One region of the Aurantiacibacter flavus genome, then DNA from elsewhere that is predicted to be linked to it. Evidence: predicted binding sites of a transcription regulator. Region 1 holds the regulator's gene; each other region holds the start of a gene.
What was found. Region 1 encodes LexA, which represses DNA repair genes until DNA is damaged. Its sites were predicted from a motif close to GTTCCNCNCTTGTTCT; they were not measured.
Positions count from the first base shown of each region.

Region 2: the regulator LexA is predicted to act here: its motif matches at 4,167-4,182, upstream of ABDJ38_RS07390 (deoxyguanosinetriphosphate triphosphohydrolase).
Region 3: the regulator LexA is predicted to act here: its motif matches at 4,910-4,925, upstream of recA (recombinase RecA).

Region 1 is NZ_JBDLBR010000002.1:676,613-683,512, reverse strand. It holds gene trpD (anthranilate phosphoribosyltransferase) at 1-89, shown strand, start outside; gene trpC (indole-3-glycerol phosphate synthase TrpC) at 109-897, shown strand; gene ABDJ38_RS07965 (tRNA-binding protein) at 902-1,273, shown strand; gene ABDJ38_RS07960 (PilZ domain-containing protein) at 1,376-1,864, shown strand; gene moaC (cyclic pyranopterin monophosphate synthase MoaC) at 2,081-2,551, shown strand; gene ABDJ38_RS07950 (molybdopterin molybdotransferase MoeA) at 2,548-3,753, shown strand; gene lexA (transcriptional repressor LexA) at 3,823-4,500, shown strand; gene ABDJ38_RS07940 (ComEC/Rec2 family competence protein) at 4,531-6,714, opposite strand; gene gltX (glutamate--tRNA ligase) at 6,744-6,900, shown strand, end outside.
Region 2 is NZ_JBDLBR010000002.1:568,633-575,532, forward strand. It holds gene ABDJ38_RS07360 (sigma-54-dependent transcriptional regulator) at 1-140, opposite strand, end outside; gene ABDJ38_RS07365 (hypothetical protein) at 296-418, shown strand; gene ABDJ38_RS07370 (NAD(P) transhydrogenase subunit alpha) at 438-1,559, shown strand; gene ABDJ38_RS07375 (hypothetical protein) at 1,556-2,344, shown strand; gene ABDJ38_RS07380 (NAD(P) transhydrogenase subunit alpha part 2) at 2,380-2,664, shown strand; gene ABDJ38_RS07385 (NAD(P)(+) transhydrogenase (Re/Si-specific) subunit beta) at 2,664-4,115, shown strand; gene ABDJ38_RS07390 (deoxyguanosinetriphosphate triphosphohydrolase) at 4,221-5,381, shown strand; gene ABDJ38_RS07395 (NAD(P)H-binding protein) at 5,374-6,063, shown strand; gene ABDJ38_RS07400 (DUF938 domain-containing protein) at 6,060-6,656, shown strand; gene ABDJ38_RS07405 (hypothetical protein) at 6,677-6,805, opposite strand; gene ABDJ38_RS07410 (DMT family transporter) at 6,887-6,900, opposite strand, start outside.
Region 3 is NZ_JBDLBR010000001.1:490,858-497,757, reverse strand. It holds gene alaS (alanine--tRNA ligase) at 1-2,651, opposite strand, end outside; gene ABDJ38_RS02305 (methyltransferase domain-containing protein) at 2,745-3,563, opposite strand; gene recA (recombinase RecA) at 3,768-4,835, opposite strand; gene ABDJ38_RS02295 (DUF4139 domain-containing protein) at 4,972-6,564, opposite strand; gene ABDJ38_RS02290 (DUF4139 domain-containing protein) at 6,738-6,900, opposite strand, start outside.

The DNA of each region.
Region 1 (6,900 bases):
GCGACGGCGTGGAAGAGGCCGCCGAAGCGATCGACAAGGGGCTGGCCAAGGCGCTGCTCGACTGCTGGATTGCCGCGAGCAAGGGTTAGGCCTAGCCGGAGACTGGTTTTGGACAAGTTACAGGAAATCTGCGCCACCAAGCGCGACGAAGTCGCCGCCCGCAAGGCAGACATGAGCCTTGCCACGCTGGAGGAAGCCGCGGCACAGCAAACAGCCCCGCGCGGGTTTGAACGGGCATTGCGTACCAAGGCCGAAAGCGGTTTCGGCCTCATCGCCGAGGTCAAGAAGGCGAGCCCGTCGAAAGGCCTCATCCGCGAGGATTTCCACCCCGCTACTCACGCGCGCGACTATGCCGCTGGCGGCGCGGCCTGCCTCTCGGTGCTGACCGACGCGCCCTATTTCCAGGGCCACGAAGACTATCTCAAGGAAGCCCGTGCTGCCTGCGACCTGCCCGTCCTGCGCAAGGATTTCATGGTCGACCCCTGGCAGGTGACCGAGGCGCGCAGCATCGGGGCCGACGCGATCCTGATCATCGTCGCCGCGCTGGACGATGGGCTGATGGCCGACATCGAACAAGCCGCGCTGGCGCATCAGATGGACGTTCTGATCGAAGTTCACGACGAGGCCGAGATGGAGCGCGCGGCCAAGCACCTCACCTCGCGCCTGATCGGGGTCAACAACCGCAACCTGAAGACCTTCAGCACCGATCTCGCCACGACCGAGCGACTCGCCGCGCTGGCGCCGGAGGGCTCGCTGCTGGTGGGCGAAAGCGGCATCCGCGATCATGCCGACTGCCAGCGCCTCGCCGCAGCGGGGGTGCGCTGCTTCCTCGTCGGTGAAAGCCTGATGCGACAGGATGATGTGGCGGCGGCAACACACAAGTTGCTCGAGGGATAGGGCCATGCACCTGCTGCACGATGCCGATGCCCCGATTGCCGAACAGATCGGCTTCGACCAGTTCCTCGCCGTCGATATCCGCGTGGGCACGATCATCGCAGCCGAGCCTTTCGAAAAGGCGCGCAAGCCTGCTTTCCGGCTCACGCTCGATTTCGGCCCCGTCATTGGCGAGAAGAAAAGCTCGGCGCAGATCACCGTCAACTACACGTGCGAGGAACTGGTGGGGCGGCAGGTCGCCGCCGTGGTCAACTTCCCGCCGCGCCAGATCGGCCCGATGATGAGCGAAGTGCTGGTGCTCGGCTTTCCCGATGCCGATGGCGAGGTGGCGTTGTTCGCGCCTGACAAGCCCGTGGCGAACGGGGCGCGGCTGTTCTAGCAGAAGGCCTGACGCAGATTTACCCCGGCTACGTGGCAATCTTTCTGCTCGCCTTTACCGCTTCTCAAACATAATCGTGGATGGCGGGCATGGAGGTCTATCATGCTGCCCAGAGTTGCCGCCCTTTCTCACCCGACGCCTTTTCTTGACCGGAGAAGTGCCAGTCGCCGGACCTTCACGCTCAGCTTCGACGCATCCGACGGGCCGGGAACGACGCCTGTCGTCATTCTGGACCTCTCGCAGACAGGCTTGCGCATCCGGTCGTCGGCCAAGCTTGCCATGGGCGAAACCTTCGAGGTTGCGCTCCCCGAGGCCGGAACCGTGTCCGCGACAATCGTGCGCAGCGCGCGGGTCGATCACGAAACCGAGTACGGTGCCGAGTTTCACGTGCCGATTACCCAGGCCGCCGTCAGCGCGGCCTTGCTCGCCGCCCCGGCGCTTGCCAATCCGGTGTTGCAGGATGAGGCGATCCCTGAACCCGACGTGGGAAAGTTGAGCCGCCGGACGCGCGTAGTAATCCTTGGCGGCCTCACCGTTACCACCTGGCTGCTGGTCGGAGCTGTCGGCTATTTCATCGCGCGCCTGATCTAGCAAGAGCCGTACTGGCGCTCGATATCCGGCGAACGACAGTGCCCTGTCCTACATTGCTATCCTGTGCCACGACAGTGGTATGACGAACGCCTTTCATAAGCTGCTCGCAGGATCGCGCTACAGCCCTCTTGCGCGCGGCAGGAAATTTCTCTCCAGGACGGTGTCACACCTGTACCACCTTGCACCGAATGCAACAGCGATGAAGGCCGCAAGCCGATGAGCAAGCTCACCCACCTCGACGAAACTGGCGCGGCGCGGATGGTCGATGTCGGCCACAAGGCACCAACCGTTCGCTCGGCTACGGCAAGCGGCTTCATCGAAATGCAACCCGCAACGCTTCAGGCGGTGCGCGATGGCTCCGGCCCCAAGGGCGACGTGCTGGCCGCCGCGCGGATCGCCGGGATCATGGCGGCCAAGAAGACCGGAGAGCTGATCCCGCTGTGCCACCCGCTCGCGCTCGATACGGTGAGCGTTGACTTCGCTTTCGAAGACGACGGCATCGCGGTCACCGCGCGCGCCGCGCTGACCGGCAAGACCGGCGTCGAGATGGAGGCGCTCACCGCCGTCTCGGTAGCGCTGCTGACGATCTACGACATGGCCAAGGCACTCGAGAAGGGCATGATCATCTCCGAAATCCGCCTGCTCGCCAAGACTGGCGGCAAGAGCGGCGACTGGTACGCCGAGTGAGCCTCCCCCCGCCCATCCCGCACGAGGAGGCGCAAGCACGGCTGCTCGCCATGGCCGCGCCGCTCGGCAGCGAACGTCGGCCCACGGGCGACACTGCGGGGCGCTATCTCGCCGCCCCGCTGCTGGCGCGCCGCACACAACCCCCTGCGGACCTGTCGGCGATGGACGGCTATGCCGTGCGTGCCGACGAGCTGACCGGCCCGTGGCAGGTGGTGGGCGAAAGCGCGGCGGGCCATCCGTTCGACAGGGCCTTGGCCCCGGGCGAGGCTATCCGCATATCGACCGGAGCGCTGATGCCTCAGGGAGAGGCGGCGGTGCTGTTGCAGGAGAACGCTGAGCGCGAGGGTAATGCCCTGCGTCTGAACGGCGAGGACGCGGCAACGCCGCGCCACGTGCGCCGCAACGGGCTCGACTTCGCGCAAGGCGACGCACTGCTGGACGCAGGCACAAGGCTCTCGCCCGCAGCCGTGGCGCTGGCGCTGTCCGGCGGACATGGCACCCTTGACGTGGGCCGCCTTCCCCGCATCGCCGTACTCGATAGCGGCGACGAGCTTGCCGCCGATCCGGAATCCGTCGCTCCGCACCAGATCCCCGCCAGCAACGGTGCAATGCTTGCGGCCATGTGCAAGGGGCTGGTCAGCGAGATCGACCGGCTCGGCCCCGTGCCCGACACGATGGAGGCGATGCGCGCCGCGCTGGCACAGGCGGATGCCGCCGATGTGCTCGTCACCAGCGGCGGAGCCTCGGTGGGCGACCACGACCTCGTCCGCCCGGCGCTGGAGGAATGGGAAGCGGAAATCGCTTTCTGGCGGATCGCGATGAAGCCGGGCAAGCCGCTGCTGATCGCGCGCAAGGGCGCGCAGTTCGTGGTGGGCCTGCCGGGCAATCCGGTCTCCAGCATGGTCACGGCCTACCTGTTCCTGCTCCCTCTGCTGCGACGCCTTGCGGGCGCGGCCCAACCTCTGCCGCGTGCGATCACCCTCCCCACGCTTGATGCTCTGCCCGCGACGGGCGGACGCGCCGAGCTCGTGCGTGCCAGGATGGGCGATGGCGGCGTGACGCTGCTCGGCCAGCAGGACTCCTCGGCGCTGCGCGCGCTCGCCGCGAGTGAGGCGCTGATTGCGCGCCCTGCCCATGCGGGCGAAGCAAAGGCGGGCGACATGGTCGCCGTCTATCTGCTGAGCGGTGGCGGATGGACTTGACTTGGCCGCAATCGTTCCATAGATGTTCCGCATTGGTTCCCGATTTGGGACTGTTTGACGGAGTGGCCCATGTTGACCGCGAAACAGCACGAGCTTTTGCTATTCATCCACCACCGGCTTGAGGAAACGGGCATTTCGCCCAGTTTCGAAGAGATGAAGGAGGCGCTCGACCTGAAGAGCAAGTCGGGCGTACACCGACTGATCTCAGCTCTGGAAGAGCGCGGCTTCATCCAGCGTCTCGCCAACCGCGCGCGTGCGCTCGAAGTGGTGAAGATGCCTGAGAACATGGCTGCCGGTCGCACCGCTAAGGATGCCGTGGCCAAGGCGACCACACCGCCAGCTGCCGCGCCTGCTCCGGCAAACGACGTGATCGAGATTCCGCTTCACGGCAAGATCGCCGCGGGGCAACCGATTGAAGCGCTGGAGGATAGCCGTAGTCTGCCCGTCCCCGCCGCTCTGCTCGGCTCGGGCGATCACTATGCGCTGGAAGTATCGGGCGATTCGATGATCGAAGCGGGCATCTTCGATGGCGACTTCGCTCTCGTGAAGAAGACCAACACCGCGCGCGATGGTGAGATCGTGGTCGCGCTTATTCGCGGTGAAGAGGCAACGCTCAAGTACTTGCATCACGATGGTGGCAAGATCCGGCTCGATCCGGCAAACTCGGCTCTGCAACCGCAGGTCTATGCCGATACCGAAGTCGAAGTGCAGGGTAAGCTCGCCGGGCTCCTGCGGCGTTACCACTAATTGACCAGTTTGGTGGCGTTGGCGGGCCGATTAATCCTCGGCCTCGCCGCGCCACCATCCGTGTTCGCCCTGCCCCTGCGCTACGGTGGTGACTTCGGGCGGATCGAGCAGGATGGCAAGGCCACCGCTTGCCGCGAGCATCCGCCGGTCGGCCTTGAGCCAGCGCGGCTGGCATGAGCGCGGCAACCACCGGTCAGCGACGACGATATCGGCGCGCTGGCATGCCGCAGCCAGCGCCCGCTCCTCCACGATGAGGTCGCTGCGCGCGAGCAGCAAATGCCAGGCCCGCCCTGCGCGTTCGAGCGTGACCGAGCAGAACTCGGGGCTGCACCGTGCGCCGGGCCAATCAGCCAGCGCCACCGGCTCTGCCTCGACCCCGGCCAGTTGCATCAGGTTGTCGCGGGTATAGGCGCTGTCGGTGTCGCGCAGCATGATGAGCCGCCGGTCGGCGGTGGTGATGCCCACATGTCGCCCGTCGCTCGAAACGAGTACGTCGGGAACGCGCGTGGCGAGCATCAACACGGTCGCAAGCGCCACCGGCGCAAGGCCCCAGGCGCGCGCCCGGCCCTGCCAAAGAGCGAGCCAAAGCCCGCCGGCGACGAACAGTGCCATGGTCCAGGCACCGGGATGCGGAAACAGCTTCACCGCACCGGGCTGAGCGGCGGTGAAGTGGGCGATGGCAAGCATGAGGTCAAGCGACTGGCCGGCCAGCCACCACACGGGCGCCCCCGCCCCGATCAGGTCGAGCACGAGAGCCAGCGCGATGAGTGGCATGGAGACGAAGGTGACCAGGGGAATGGCGATCACATTGGCCAGCGCGCCGTAGACCCCGGCCCGATGGAAGTGGAACAGCACGATCGGCATCAGCGCCAGTTCGATGACGAAGCCGGTGATGAGCAACATCGCGGTCTGCCGCCCGAGCCGCGTCAGGCGTCGCTCCTCGCGCGGGGCGAGGAAGGCCTTGGCCCAGCCGCAGTTGTGCAGCGCGACAATCGCGATCACGGCGGCAAAACTCATCTGGAAGCTGGGTCCGACTATGGATTCGGGCCACAGCAGAAGCACGATCACCGCCGCCACCGCCACCATCCGCAGCGACAGCGGCGCCCGGCCCAAGGCCAGCGCGCCCAGCACCAGCAATGCGGCCACGCAGCTGCGGACGGTGGGGACCTGAGCGCCGGTCAGCAGCGTGTACCCGGCCCCCGCCAACGCTGCGAGCGCAGCAGCGCCCACCGGAAGTCGCATCCGCAAGGTCAGCCAGGGCCACAGCGCCAGCAGGCGAATGGCGAGCAAGTAAGTCCCCGCGATCACAGCGCTGACGTGAAGCCCGCTGATCGAAAGCAGATGGGTAAGCCCGGCATCGCGCATCGCAATCTCGTCGGCCGCGCCAATTGCGCCGCGATCGCCGCTGGCAAAGGCGGCAGCGATGGTGCCCGAGGCTCCGCCAAGCTGCCCACGCACATGGGCCGAGAGGCGTCGCTGCACTTCGGCCAGCCAGCCCTCTCCGCCGGTTGCCGGTTCGACCAGCGCGATGTCACCCTGCACGCTGCCGGTGGCTGCATAGCCGGTGAACCAGGCGCTGCGCGCGAAGTCGTAGCCGCCAGGCAACATCGGCGAGGCTGGCGGCATCAGGCGCGCCGTGAAAGCGATCAGAGCGCCTTCGCGATAGGCCGGGTCGTCGTCGGCAAGCGGGACGTTGATGCGCACCTTGGCGGGTTCGCCTGTGTCGGGATCGCGGATGGCGAGCACAAGCCGCACCCGTTCGTCCGCCGGTTGTTCGATCCTTTCGAGCACCCGCCCCTCGAGGTCGGCCGACAGCGGGCGTTCGAACGCCTCCGTCCCGACCAATGCCGAGCGCGCCCACCCCGTCGCCACCCCGGCCGCGATCAGCAGACCGACAGTGACAATCGCGAGCAAAAGCCGCGCCCGGTCCTCGCGCCCGCGCCATGCGGCAAGCGCTCCCAGCGCCGCCATGGCTCCCGCCGCCATCGCGCCAATCCAGGCGGCAGGCCCTGGCAGCACGAACCAGGCGGCCACGCCCCCGGCAAAGGCCACTGCCAGCCACGGTCCGCGATCGAAGCCTGCATCGGCAAGGAATTCCTCGGCCCCGTCGCCAAGACTGGACAAAGAGACACGGCTGAGCCAATGCGGCTGCTGCGTCGCAGCATTGCCCGTGTCGTCCCCCATCGGGACCGGCGGTGGCGAATGCGTGGCCATCAATGAGATTAGGACAGGATTACGTGAATATGGCAAGCGCAGGCAGCACGGCAGACCGTCCGGTCGTCACCCGCTTCGCGCCCAGCCCGACCGGCTTTCTCCACATCGGCAACGCCCGCACCGGGTTGTTCTCATGGCTCTATGCCCGCCATTGCGGCGGCAAGGCATTGCTGAGGATCGAGGATA
Region 2 (6,900 bases), 110 kb from region 1:
CCAAGGGTGGCGATGGCTTTTTCGGCGTCATCGACCACCAGCGTGCGCCATCCCTCGCGCGCAGCAAGCGCAGTGATAAGGCGGCTCTGCGCCGGCTCGTCGTCTATCAGCATCAACAGGCGCTGTTCAGGCTCGGCCATGGTTTCCTACTGTCCTCGCCCAAAGCGGGCCATTGTAAGAGAGCCTTTTAACCATGGCTGGTAAAAAGGCTCTTAAGCAGAGCTTGAGCACCGAGCCTTGCGGAGATAGAGCTAGGATCACAAAACATTCCATTGAGGACGAGACGAGACTATCCATGGCTCAACAACAAGACATGAACGACGCGCGTGATACCTATTCCGGCTTCATCAGCACGCTGAAGTGGACCGTGCCGCTGGTCGCGGCGCTGGTGGCGCTCGTCGTCATCCTGATCGCCTGATCGGGTCCGCGTGGAGAGGATGCGGATCGCGGTACTGAAAGAGCAGGCCGCCGGAGAGAGCCGAGTGGCCGCCTCGCCCGAGACGGTGAAAAAATTCATCGCGCTGGGGGCAACCATGGCAGTGGAGGAGGGGGCAGGAGCTTCCGCCTCCATCGCTGATTCCGCCTATCGTGAGGCCGGGGCCGAGGTGATTCCTGCCGCTGAGGCGGTGGCCGGGGCCGATATCGTGCTCGGCGTGCAGGCGCCCGACGTGGCGGCGTTGGCTGGGGCAAAGCCGGGCGCATGGGTGGCAGCAATGTTCGATCCGTTCGGTGAACGCGCGCGCATCGATGCTTATGCTGCGGGCGGATTCGAGGCGCTGGCGATGGAGTTCATGCCGCGCATCACCCGTGCGCAGAGCATGGACGTGTTGTCCAGCCAGTCGAACCTTGCCGGATACAAGGCGGTGTTGGCCGCGGCCAATCAGTATGGCCGCGCCTTTCCAATGATGATGACGGCGGCGGGCACAGTGTCTGCGGCCAAGTGCTTCGTGATGGGCGTGGGCGTCGCGGGCTTGCAGGCAATTGCGACCGCGCGCAGGCTCGGCGCGCAGGTCTCGGCGACCGATGTGCGTTCGGCCACCAAGGAGCAAATCCTCTCGCTCGGCGCGAAGCCGATCTTCGTCGAGAGCGTGGAGGGGATCGAGGGCGAGGGCTCGGGCGGCTATGCCACCGAGATGAGCGAGGAATACCAGCAGGCGCAGGCGGAGCTGGTTTCCAGCCATATCGCCAAGCAGGACATCGTGATCACCACCGCGCTGATTCCGGGGCGCGCGGCACCGCGCCTGATCTCGGACGCGCAGATCGCGACGATGAAGCCCGGCAGCGTGATTTTCGACCTTGCCGTGGCGCAGGGCGGGAACGTGGAGGGCTCGGTGCCCGATTCTGTGGTGGAGAAGCACGGCGTCTTCATCATGGGCTATGCCAACACGCCCGCGCACCTCGCGGCGGATGCCTCGGCGCTCTATGCGCGCAACCTGTTCAACTTCCTCAGCGCCTTCTGGGACAAGGACCAGGGCAAGCCCGTGCTCGACGAGGAGATTGGCGATGCCGTGCGGCTGACGCGCGGCGGCGCAGTGGTGAGCGAGAGGCTGAAGGGGTGAGCGAGGCGCGCCCGTCGCCATGGCCCGCTGCGGAAGCGCCAGAGGCCGATGGGCTGCACGATGCACCGATCATCTGGCGCAGCGATATGCCGCGCGCGGTGTTTTCCGGGATTATGGCGGTCATCTTGGCCGGGCTCGCTCTGGGCCTTGGGTTTTCCGCGGCTGTCACGCCGTTCGCCGCGATGAGCGTGATCGCCCGGATCGCGACCTTTGTGGTGCTGTTCGCCTTGTTCCTGCTGTGCGCGGGGCTTGCACAATATGTGTGGCGCAATGCGCGCGGTTTCTGGAAGGGCTGGGTGGCTGCCGATGCCGAAGGTATCGCCTACCACCTGCCGCGCGACCGGTCGCTGGTCCATCGCCCGCCCGCTGCCGAAGGGCGCTATGCCTGGGCGACGGTCGACCGGCTGGAGACGCGATTGGAAGGCTATCGCTCGCAACTGATGGCGATGGTTCAGCGCACCTACTGGCTTGTTCCGCGCGAAGGCACGAAACTGCTTTTGTTCGAAGATCGGGCGCTCGATACGCCCTATGCCATCCGCCGGGGTGAGGACGCCTTTGCCAAGCTCGCGCAGATCGGTGCGGTGCCGATGGTGGAGGCCGCCATGGTAGAAGGGCGCGGAGGTCTGCTCGGTGCTTGGTTCACTGCGCCGCCTGCCGACGACGCGCCAGCGCTTGGCCCGGACGGGGAGCGTAGCTTGTGGCGCCGCGCCGGCATGACGGGCCGCCTTGCCGGGCTGGCGCTGTTGGTGGTGCTGGTGGCGATGGCGCTGTCGAAATTGCTGTGATGATGGCTGCGAGCCAGTGAGGGGATAGGCACGAGATGGATTTCATAAGCATACTGAGCATCTTCGTGATGGCCTGCTTCGTGGGCTATTACGTCGTGTGGTCGGTCACGCCCGCGCTGCACACGCCGCTGATGGCGGTGACCAATGCGATTTCCTCGGTGATCATCGTCGGCGCGCTGATCGCTGCGGCCGAGGCCGGGAGCGGGCTGGCCAAATGGGTTGGCCTCGCCGCGGTGGTGCTGGCGAGCATCAACATCTTCGGCGGCTTTGCCGTAACCGAGCGCATGCTGGCGATGTACAAGAAGAAGGAGAAGAAGTGATGGCTCTCTCCTTCCTGACGGTCGGTGCTGCTGGCACCGGGGTGAACCCGTGGGTCGCCCTGGCCTATCTCGTGGCGGGGGTGTTCTTCATCCTCGCACTGCGCGGGCTTTCCAGCCCTGAAACGAGCCGCAAGGGCAACCGCTACAGCATGGTCGGCATGGCGATTGCCGTGGTCACCACGCTGGTCACGCACCAGATCGCGAACATCATCGAGATCGGCGTCGCGATCCTGATCGGCGCTATGATCGGCGTGACCATCGCCCGGCGCATCGCCATGACCGCTATGCCCGAACTGGTGGCAGGCTTTCACAGCCTAGTTGGCCTTGCGGCGGTGCTGGTGGGCTGGGCCGCTTATCTCAGCCCTGCGGCTTTCGGCCTGCTCGATGCGGATGGCGGGATCAACTCGGTCAGCAAGATCGAGATGGCGCTTGGCATTGCCATCGGCGCGATCACCTTCTCGGGCTCGGTCATCGCCTTTGCCAAGCTCTCTGGCCGGATGAAGGGCGCGCCGATCCTGCTGCCCGCGCGGCATGTGATCAACCTCGGCACGCTGGCTGCGATCCTCGTGCTGACCGCCATGTTCACCATGGCTGCGCCCGGTGCCACGATGCCGCTGATTGTCGGGCTGACGGTGCTCGCCTTCGTGATCGGCTTTCTGCTGATCATCCCCATCGGCGGGGCCGACATGCCGGTCGTGGTCTCGATGCTCAACTCCTACTCGGGCTGGGCGGCGGCGGCGATGGGCTTCACGCTCGGCAACACCGCGATGATCATTACCGGCGCGCTGGTCGGCGCTTCGGGGGCGATCCTGAGCTACATCATGTGCCGGGCGATGAACCGCCAGTTCCTCGCCGTGATCGCGGGTGGCTTCGGCGCCGACGCGGGCGGCGCAGGTAGCGGCGAGGCGCGCGAGCAGCGGCCCTACAAGCAAGGCAGCGCCGACGATGCCGCCTTCATGCTCAAGCAGGCCGAAAAGGTCATCGTCATTCCGGGCTACGGCATGGCTGTGGCGCAGGCGCAGCACGCGCTGCGCGAGATGACCGACCTGCTCGAAGAACAGGGCGTCGAGGTGAAGTTCGCGATCCACCCGGTGGCGGGCCGGATGCCGGGGCACATGAACGTGCTGCTCGCCGAAGCATCGGTGGACTATGACAAGGTGTTCGAGCTGGAGGACATCAACTCCGAGTTCGCCCAGTGCGACGTCGCCTTCATTATCGGCGCGAACGACGTGGTGAACCCCGCGGCGAAAACCGACAAGTCGAGCCCGATCTACGGGATGCCAGTGTTCGACGTCGACAAGGCGCGGCAGGTGTTCTTCATCAAGCGCTCGATGGGCGGCGTCGGCTATGCGGGCGTCGACAACGACGTGTTCTACATGGACCAGACCATGATGCTGCTCGCCGATGCCAAGAAGATGGTCGAGGAGATCAACAAGGCGCTGGGCGACTAATGCAGGGCACGCCGGTGGATAATCGGCGCGCGCCCAGCACGGGGTGACGAGGTTCACCAAGTGTTCCGGTTGCGGGGACAGGGCGCGCGCACTAGCGCTTGGCCCATGCCTCTTGCCCCCTATGCCGCCGATCCCGCCGCCTCGCGCGGTCGCGAATTTGCCCAGGAAGGGGACGGCGCGCGCGGTCCGCGCAGCGTGTTCCAGCGCGATCGCGACCGCATCATCCACTCGATCGCTTTCCGCCGCCTCGCGGGCAAGACGCAGGTGTTCGTTGCGCCCGATGGCGATCACTACCGGGTGCGGCTCACCCATAGCCTAGAAGTGGCGCAGATCGGCCGGGTGGTCGCGCGCCAGCTGGGGCTCGACGAGGATCTGACGGAGGCGCTGTGCCTCGCGCACGATCTCGGCCACCCGCCGTTCGGACACTCGGGCGAAGAGGCGCTCGACGCGTCGCTCGCACCACGCGGGGGCTTCGACCATAACGAACATGCGCTGCGGGTGCTGATGCGGCTCGACAGCCCCTATTGCGGGATTCCCGGGCTGAACCTTTCCTGGGAGCTGCTCGAAGGCATCGCCAAGCACAACGGCCCGGTGGCCGAGCCGCGCTGGGCCTTGCAAGAGCTGGACGCGGCCTTTCCGCTCGACCTCACCCAGTGGCCCTCGCTCGAAGCGCAGGTGGCGGCGCTGGCCGACGATATCGCCTACGACAACCACGACATCGACGACGGCTATCGCGCCGGGTTCCTCAAGCTCGACGATCTGCTGACGCTCGAATTCGTTGCCGACGAGTTCCGCGCCATCGAGCGCCGCTTTCCCGATGCCGATGAAAAGCAGCTGCTGCGCGAGCTGGTGCGCAGCCAGATCGGGCTAATGGTCAACGATCTGCTCGAAACCACGCGAGCGAACCTGCAAGGCATCGGCAGCGCCGAGGAAGTCCGCGCTGCGGGTGGGCCCATCGCGGCCTTTTCGCCCGAGATGCAGGCGCGTGAGCGTCGGCTCAAGAAGTTCATGTACGAGCGGCTCTACTACCACGAGGAGCAGACACGCACTGCCGGCCGCGCACGCGAGGTGATTGCCAAGCTCTATGCCGCTTACGATCAGGATCCCGCGCTGATGCCGCCCAGCTGGACCGACAGCCTGCCGCCGCAGGAACCGCAGCGCGCGCGGCATATCGCCGATTTCCTCGCCGGGATGACCGACCGCTATGCCATCGAGCAGTATCGCCGCATCTTCGGCGAAGTATCGGCGCGGCTGACTAATGTCTGACCCGACGCGAGTCCTGCTGGTCGGCGCGACCGGGCTGGTGGGGCGCGAAGTTATCGCGCAAGGACGCGATGTGCCGGGGCTGTCGCTGCTTGCCCTGGCGCGGCGCGAAGTGCCGCTGCCGCGCGGCGGGCGGATGGAGATGATGCTCGCGCCGGTAGAGAACTGGCCGCAGGCGATTGCCACCATTGCGCCCGATGCGGTGATCTGCGCGCTCGGCACCACGCAGGCGAAATCCGGGCGCACGGGTCTGCGCGAAGTCGACTGCGAACTCGTGCTGACTGTGGCCGAAGCAGCGCTGAAGGCGGGTGCGCGGCAGTTTGTACATCTCTCGTCGGTCGGAGCAGATCTGCATGCCAAGGCGCAGTATCTTGCCATGAAAGGCGAGGCGGAGCAGCGCTTGCGCCGACTTCGTTTCGCGCGATTGGATATTGTGCGGCCCGGTCTGTTGCGCGGCAAACGGGAGGGCGAGCGGCGCGCGCTAGAAGGGATCGGGCAACTTTTGTCGCCGCTGGCCGATCTGTTTCTGCATGGCTCGAAGCGGCGCTATCGGTCGGTTGCGGCGCGCGATGTGGCGGCTGCGTTGTTGCAGGCGACCCGCACGCCTGCACGCGGCACCTTCGAACACGATTATGGCTCGATCCAGCGCCTCGCCCGTGCTTTGGCTCAGGCGAAGACAGCGTGAAACGCTTTGCCCCTGCCACGGAGCGCAACCGCGCTCCGATTGCCGAAGTGCTGACAGGAGAACTGCCCGCCTCGGGTCTTGTGCTCGAAGTGGCGAGCGGGACGGGCGAGCACGGTGTGCACTTCGCCGGGCTTTTCCCGAAGCTCACCTGGCAACCGAGCGACCCCGATCCCGAGTCCCTCGACTCGATAGCGGCCTGGCGCGAGGACTATCCGGGCGATAACCTCCTCCCGCCAATCCAGCTCGATGCGAGCGCCACCGACTGGCCTATTGCGCGTGCCGATGCGATTTACTGCTCGAACATGGCGCATATCAGCCCGATATCCGCCACCGTAGGGCTCGTCGCGGCTGCAGGACGAATCCTTGGGCCCGGCGCGCCGCTGATCCTCTACGGCCCGTGGCGCGAAGCCGAGGTGGAGACTGCGCCGTCGAACCTCGCGTTCGATGACAGTCTGAAGGCACGCAATCCCGCCTGGGGCTTACGTAACCGGGAATGGCTTGACGACCTGTGCCGCGCGCAAGGGCTCACCCTCGCCACGCGGCACGTTATGCCTGCCAACAATCTGGTGCTCGTCTATCGCCGCGAGGGCTGACAGCGAGCACCGAGGCTTGCTCACATTTCGTCGGCGACGGTGTCAGAAGCGGACTGCAGGTCTTCGCCGGCGCCGCTCACGGTGTTGCAGGCGGTGGCGGCAAAGGCGAGCGCGGCGGTAGTAGCGGCGATGATCAGCTTGCGTGTCATGGCAATTCCTTTCCAGAAGCCCCAAGGTTCGCGGCTTTTCTGCGCCGCCGGGGTATTGCAGAAGAAACCGCCGAGCGGCCGTCAGGTTCCGGTCG
Region 3 (6,900 bases), on a different contig from region 1:
AGGGCGCGCACGGCGGCAATGGCATCGTCGGCCTTGTCGCCGTCCGGACCGCCGCCCTGCGCCATGTCCGGGCGGCCGCCGCCGCCCTTGCCGCCAAGAGCTTCCACGCCCGCGCGCACCAGATCGACGGCGCTGAAGCGATCGGTCAGATCGTCGGTGACGGCGGCGGCGAAGGCGGCCTTGCCCTCATTGACCGCGCATATCGCCGCAACCCCTGACCCCATCCGGCCCTTGGCTTCATCAAGCAGCCCCCGCAGTTCCTTGGGGTTCATGCCCTGCAGAACCTGGCCCGAGAAGGCGACGCCGCCTATGTTCTCGTCCGCCGCTGGCGCGACACCGGTCGCACCGCCGCCGCCGAGTGCCAGCTGCTTCTTCGCATCGGCCAGCTCGCGTTCGAGTCGCTTGCGTTCATCAACCAGTGCAGCAACCCGCTCCTCGACCTCGTCAGGCGAGGTCCGCAGCGTGTTGGCGACCGCCTTCAAGGCCTCTTCTCGGCCTACCACCCATTGGCGCGCGGCCTCGCCGGTCAACGCCTCGATCCGGCGCACGCCCGAGGAGACGGCGCTTTCCGACACGATGCGGAACAGCGCAATATCGCCCGTCGCGCGCACATGGGTGCCACCGCACAGCTCGACCGAATAGGTCCTCCCCGAGCCGCCGAAATTGTCCTGCCCCATCGAGAGTACGCGCACTTCCTCACCGTACTTCTCGCCGAACAGCGCCATGGCCCCGGCCTCGATGGCATCATCAGGGCTCATCAGCCGGGTGGTGACTTCATTGTTCGCGCGAATCTGCGCGTTCACCTCGGATTCAATTGCGGAGATGTCCTCGGAGGTCAGCGGCTTGGGATGCGAGAAATCGAATCGCAGCCGCTCCGCTGCCACCAGCGAGCCCTTCTGCGTCACGTGGTCGCCAAGCTGACTGCGCAACGCCGCATGCACGAGGTGCGTGGCCGAGTGGTTCGCCCGGATCGCATCGCGCCGTTCGGCATCGACCGCAAGGTGAACGGTGTCACCCACGCTGATCTGCCCGGCCTCAATGGTCCCGTGCATCGCGTGGAGCCGCCCGAGCGGCTTGGAGGTGTCGGTGATCGCGATCTTGAGGCCATTGTCGCCAGTCACGACCCCGGCATCGCCCGACTGCCCGCCACTCTCGCCATAGAACGGCGTCTGGTTGGTGAGCAGGATCATCTCCTGCCCGGCATCGGCGCTGGCGACCTCCTTGCCATCGACCACCAAGGCGACCACCCGGCCCTCGCCCTTGTCGGCGGTATAGCCGGTGAACTCTGTCGCGCCTTCGCGCTCAACCACGTCGAACCAGACCTCGCTGTCAGCCGCCGCGCCCGAGCCCTTCCACGCCGCACGCGCTGCCGCCTTCTGCTGCGCCATCGCCGCATCGAAGCCCTCGCGGTCGACGCCGATGCCGCGCGAACGCAGCGCGTCCTCGGTCAAATCATAAGGGAACCCATAGGTGTCGTAGAGCTTGAAGGCCGCCTCACCGGGCAGGTTCGTGCCCTCGCCCAGCGTGGCAACTTCATCGTCAAGCAGGCGAAGCCCCTTTTCCAACGTTTGCCGGAAGCGCGTTTCCTCGCGTTCGAGCACCTCGGTGATCAGCGCCTGCGCCCGCGACAGCTCGGGGTAAGCCTGCCCCATCTCGGTTACGAGCGCGGGCACGAGGCGGTGCATCAGCGGACGGTCGGCGCCGAGCAAGTGCGCATGGCGCATGGCGCGGCGCATGATGCGACGCAGGACATAGCCGCGTCCCTCATTAGAGGGCAGCACGCCGTCGGCGATAAGGAAGCTGGTCGAGCGCAGGTGATCGGCAATCACGCGGTGGCTGGCGATCTGCTCACCCTCGGCCTTGGCCTTCACGAGGTCTTCGCTGGCCTCGATCAACGCGCGGAAGGTGTCGGTCTCGAACACATTGTGCACGCCCTGAAGCACGGTCGAAATGCGTTCGAGCCCCATGCCGGTGTCGATCGACGGACGCGGCAGGTCGCCGACGATGGCGTCGGCTTCCTGAATGTGCTGCATGAATACGAGATTCCAGATCTCGACAAAGCGGTCGCCATCCTCGTCGGGCGATCCCGGCGGGCCACCGGCGATCTCCGGGCCGTGGTCCCAGAAGATTTCCGAACTGGGGCCGCAGGGGCCATCCGAGCCCATAGCCCAGAAATTGTCCTTGGTGGCGATACGGATGATGCGCTCGTCGGGGAGCCCCGCGATCTTGCGCCAAAGCTCGGCGGCCTGATCGTCGGTGTGATAGACGGTGACCAGCAGCCGCTCGGGATCGAGGCCAAGCTCGCGCGTGACCATGCCCCAGGCCAGTTCGATCGCGCGTTCCTTGAAGTAGTCGCCGAAGCTGAAGTTGCCGAGCATCTCGAACAGCGTGAGATGGCGGGCAGTATAGCCGACATTATCAAGATCGTTGTGCTTGCCGCCGGCGCGCACGCACTTCTGGCTGGTCGTCGCGCGCGGAGCGGGCGGCGTCTCAAGTCCGGTGAAGACGTTCTTGAACGGCACCATCCCCGCGTTGACGAACATCAACGAAGGATCGTTGTAGGGAACCAGCGGTGCCGACGGCACAACCGTGTGATCGTTGGCCGCGAAGTAGTCGAGAAACGCGCGGCGAATGTCGTTGGTCGATTGCATCGCGTCGAATTAGGGCCTGTTCGCCTGCTCGACAAGCATGTTACGCGCACAATGGTCAGGCTCGTGCGCCTCGTACACCACCAGTCCGACCTCCTAGCTACGCTGTGCGGAGACCAGCCAGGCCGCAGCCGGCAGCGAAACGATACCTTCGCGACAGTTGCGCTCCGATAACGCGTCGAGCTTGGTCAGGAAGGTCTGGCGCTCATCTTGATCCAGCTCGCCAAGGGCCCTGGCAGCGGGGCCGATGGTGCAGAAGTAATCGCGCGCATCGGCCACCGGGTCTTCACCTGTGCCCACGATCATCGGAAACTCGACAGGCGCGAAGGTTATGTCTGTCCACCCGGCGGCGGAAAGTATCTGCTCGACATAGGATGCATCAGCAAAGGCAAAGGGGCCAGGCGCGCGAGGATCTGATTGGGCCGGCTGCGGCAGCAGGCGCGCGACCTCAGTCATGAAAGGGTTGAGCGAAGGCGCTCGAAAGCACGAAAACAACAGCTTTGCCGAAGGAGCCGCAACAGCAGCCAGGTTGGCGAAGGCAGCCGTAGGATCGCCGAAAAACATCACGCCATGACGCGAGATCAGTTGATCAGGTGCGAAGGCATCTTCTGGCCTCCAGGTGGAGGCGTCGTGGCAGACGAAAGTGACATTACCGAATCTCTCGCCGCGAGCCTGCGCCGCCTCGACAAGGTGCGGCGAGATGTCGAGGCCGCACACCTGCACGGCCGGACGGTTACGTGCGACAGCCAGTGACAGCTCGCCAGCGCCGCAGCCGATATCGAGGACCTCGCGAAACTCCAGGCTACGTAAACGGGTAAGGAGACGATCGGTGAGAATGCCGAAGCTGCGGTCGGTCCGGCGCCAGTTGTCGGCCCAGCTTGCGCCTTGGCTTCCCTGCCAGTCAGTCTTGTCCAATATGCCATCCCCCTGCTTGATGGTCGGTTTCGCCAGTTCTGTTTCGATGTCATTGCAGCTCATGCACCGAAACACCGCGATGGCTCAAGTCCGGGCCAGTGCGAATGCGAGGAAGCCGACGCTCGGACACGGTATAAGTGTCTTCGCGCCGGCTCCGGTTCGCAAGGGGGGCTGCTGTCATCGCTGCCCGACCCTTCTTGAGGATCAGTCGTCGGAGTCCGCGTCCGGCCCCGTCATCATCTCCTCGGCGACCGCATCGGTCTGGCTGCGAATCGCAGCTTCGATCTGGTCGCAAATCTCGGGATTTTCCTTCAGGTAAGTTTTGGCGTTCTCGCGGCCCTGGCCGATGCGGATGCTATCGTAGCTGAACCACGAACCCGCCTTCTCGACCACGCCGGCCTTCACGCCGAGGTCGAGGATCTCGCCGATCTTTGAAATGCCCTCGCCATACATGATGTCGAACTCGACCTGCTTGAACGGCGGGGCCACCTTGTTCTTCACCACTTTCACGCGTGTCGAGTTACCGGTAACCTCGTCACGGTCTTTAATTGCCCCGGTGCGGCGGATGTCGAGGCGGACAGAAGCATAGAATTTCAATGCGTTACCGCCGGTCGTCGTTTCCGGGTTGCCGTACATCACGCCGATCTTCATGCGCAGCTGGTTGATGAAGATCACCATGCACTTCGAACGGTTGATCGAACCGGTGAGCTTGCGCAGACTCTGGCTCATCAGGCGGGCCTGCAGGCCGACATGGCTGTCGCCCATCTCGCCCTCGATCTCGGCGCGCGGCACCAGTGCAGCCACCGAATCGACCACCAGCACGTCAATCGCATTCGAGCGCACCAGCGTGTCCACGATCTCCAGCGCCTGCTCGCCGGTGTCGGGCTGCGACACGATCAGCTCGTCGATATCGACGCCCAGTTTCTTCGCATAGACGGGATCGAGCGCATGTTCGGCATCGACGAAAGCCGCCGTGCCGCCCCCCTTCTGCGCCTCGGCGATCACGTGCAGCGCGAGCGTTGTCTTACCCGAGCTTTCCGGGCCATAAACCTCGATCACGCGGCCTTTGGGCAGGCCCCCCACGCCCAGCGCAATATCGAGGCCGAGCGAGCCGGTGGAAATCGCTTCCACCTGCATGGCTTCCTTCTGCCCCAGCTTCATGGCGGAGCCCTTGCCAAAGGCGCGATCAATCTGTGCGAGAGCGGCGTCCAGCGCCTTCTGACGGTCCACGGTTTTGCGATCCTCTTCAACCAGCTTCAATTGGGTAGCCATGACACGGTCTCCGCTCTGTCGCTAGGGCCTCATGCCCTTCGTCCACGAGACCGGTGTACCCACTTTGTTCCATGAGAACAAGAGTGGAACATAAAATTTCCTACATTTTTCCTGCTTAGCACCGCAAAACGCAGGATCAGCGCAGGGTCGAGCGCATCTGCCAGTCGAAATCGGTGGTCGAATTTTCCGCGATCTGCACCTCGACATAGCGGGCGCCATTCTTCGTCAGCAGGCGCTCACGCGGGAAGCGATAGTCCCACCCGGCTTCCCGCCCGAGCATGATTCGCATGGTCACTCTATGCGGATTGGCATTGGTGACGCGCGCGCGCATCGGCATCCAGCGCTCGCCATACGAATCGGGCTCGGCCGCGCCGAGCCGCGCGCACTGCGTGAACACCTGGGGACTTTGGCCGATATCCAGCTCGACATCCTGCCCCACGGCATAGTCTCGCAGGTCCAGCTCGCTCACCAGCAGGTTGCCCGCCGGCGACGGCTCGAACAGCGCCATATTGCCGAGCGGCAGCGCCGCGCCGAGGCCGTGCGCCTCGTCGTTCTTCGTGACCAGCATCAGCGTGGCGGGAGTGAAATCAGCCCGATCTTCGCGGCTCGGAAAGGGCGTCCACGGTACGCATTGGTCGGCGCGATAGACGATCCGCCCTTCGACCTCAGGCCGGTCGAGGAAGGCGATCTGCTTGAGGCCCTTGGCTGAAACCGTCACCGGCTCAGGCACGCGATAGAGCTTGAGGTCGCCCAGATCTTCCTCGGTCGCCCGCATCGTCGCGGTGACGACGATTTCCTCGTCAGCCTCCGCGCGCGCGCGCATCGCGACGGGCGCATACATGACCATGGGCGCAGGCGGAGGGGCGGGAGGATTGAAGTAGAGTTCTGGCGACCCGGCAGCGGTGCTGCCGATCGGATAGCAGGTGAGTCGCAGCGGACGCGCACGCGGAGGCTCTGCCAGACCCTCGAAGTCGCTCTCGACGTTGATCGTGCCGGCGACGGCCATAAGCTCGGCGTTCTCGAAGCTCTGGCCGTTGTCGTTGAGCACCGTCAGCCAGCTTACCAGCCTTAACCGCGCGTCCTCGCGCGCGCCCGCTTCGACGAGCGTGGCGACATAGTTCGCCTCCCAGTCGAAACCCCAGGCGAGGTACGACAACGTCACCGTGTAGGTGCCGCCGCTCGCATCGCGGGTGTCGATGGAGAACACTGGCTCGGACGAGAGCCCCGCGGGTATGCGATCGAAGGCAAGGCTTTCGGGCAGGCCCGAGCAGCGCACCGGCTCGAACCCCTCGCTGGTTTGCAGGACGAGGCCGCCATCGGCGCGGGTGCGGACCACGGCACTCTCGCTCGTCTGCGCGCCGGTGCCCGGATTGGTGCGGGTGATGCGGACACGGTTGCCGAGCGTCCCGTCGACCAGCGCGGCGGGGCTCAGGAGGTCGGCATTGCGGTTCTTCTCGATGGTGCCGCCGGGAAGGCCCGTGACGATGGCCGAGACCGCCACCATCCCCTCGGCCACGCCGGTGAAGCGGATGCGCGATTCGCCCGGTGGCAGCGTGACCGTACGGACTTCGGAGATCATCGCGAAGCCTTGCGGGTTGTCGCGGTCGAGCCGGTCGCCGGGGGCGCGGTTGGGGTCGCGGTAGATGGTGACGGCTTGTTCGGTGGGGGCGGAGGCTTCGATTGTTGGGCGGTCTTGCGCGGCGGTGGGGGCGGAGAAGCACAGGGCCAATGTGAAGAGCGCAACAGCTCCTCTCCCGTTTACGGGAGGGGCTGGGGGTGGGAATGGGCCCGCAGGGCCCACCCCGCTGCGACTAGACAGCAAGCTGCCAAGTCTCGCTGCCCCTTCCGTAAACGGGAGGGGAGTTTTATTGCTGGATCTTCTGAGGCGCACCACCCGCGCCCTTAGTACTTCGTCTCGTAAGTCACGCGGACCACGCGCTCGCCATTGGCGGGCACGGTCACGCGGTAGAGGCGGGTATCGGCGTTCAGCTGCTCGCCTGCGATATCTTCCGAGACCACGCGATAGTCATTGGCCCAGTAGCCGCGATCGAGCCCCGATTGGCGG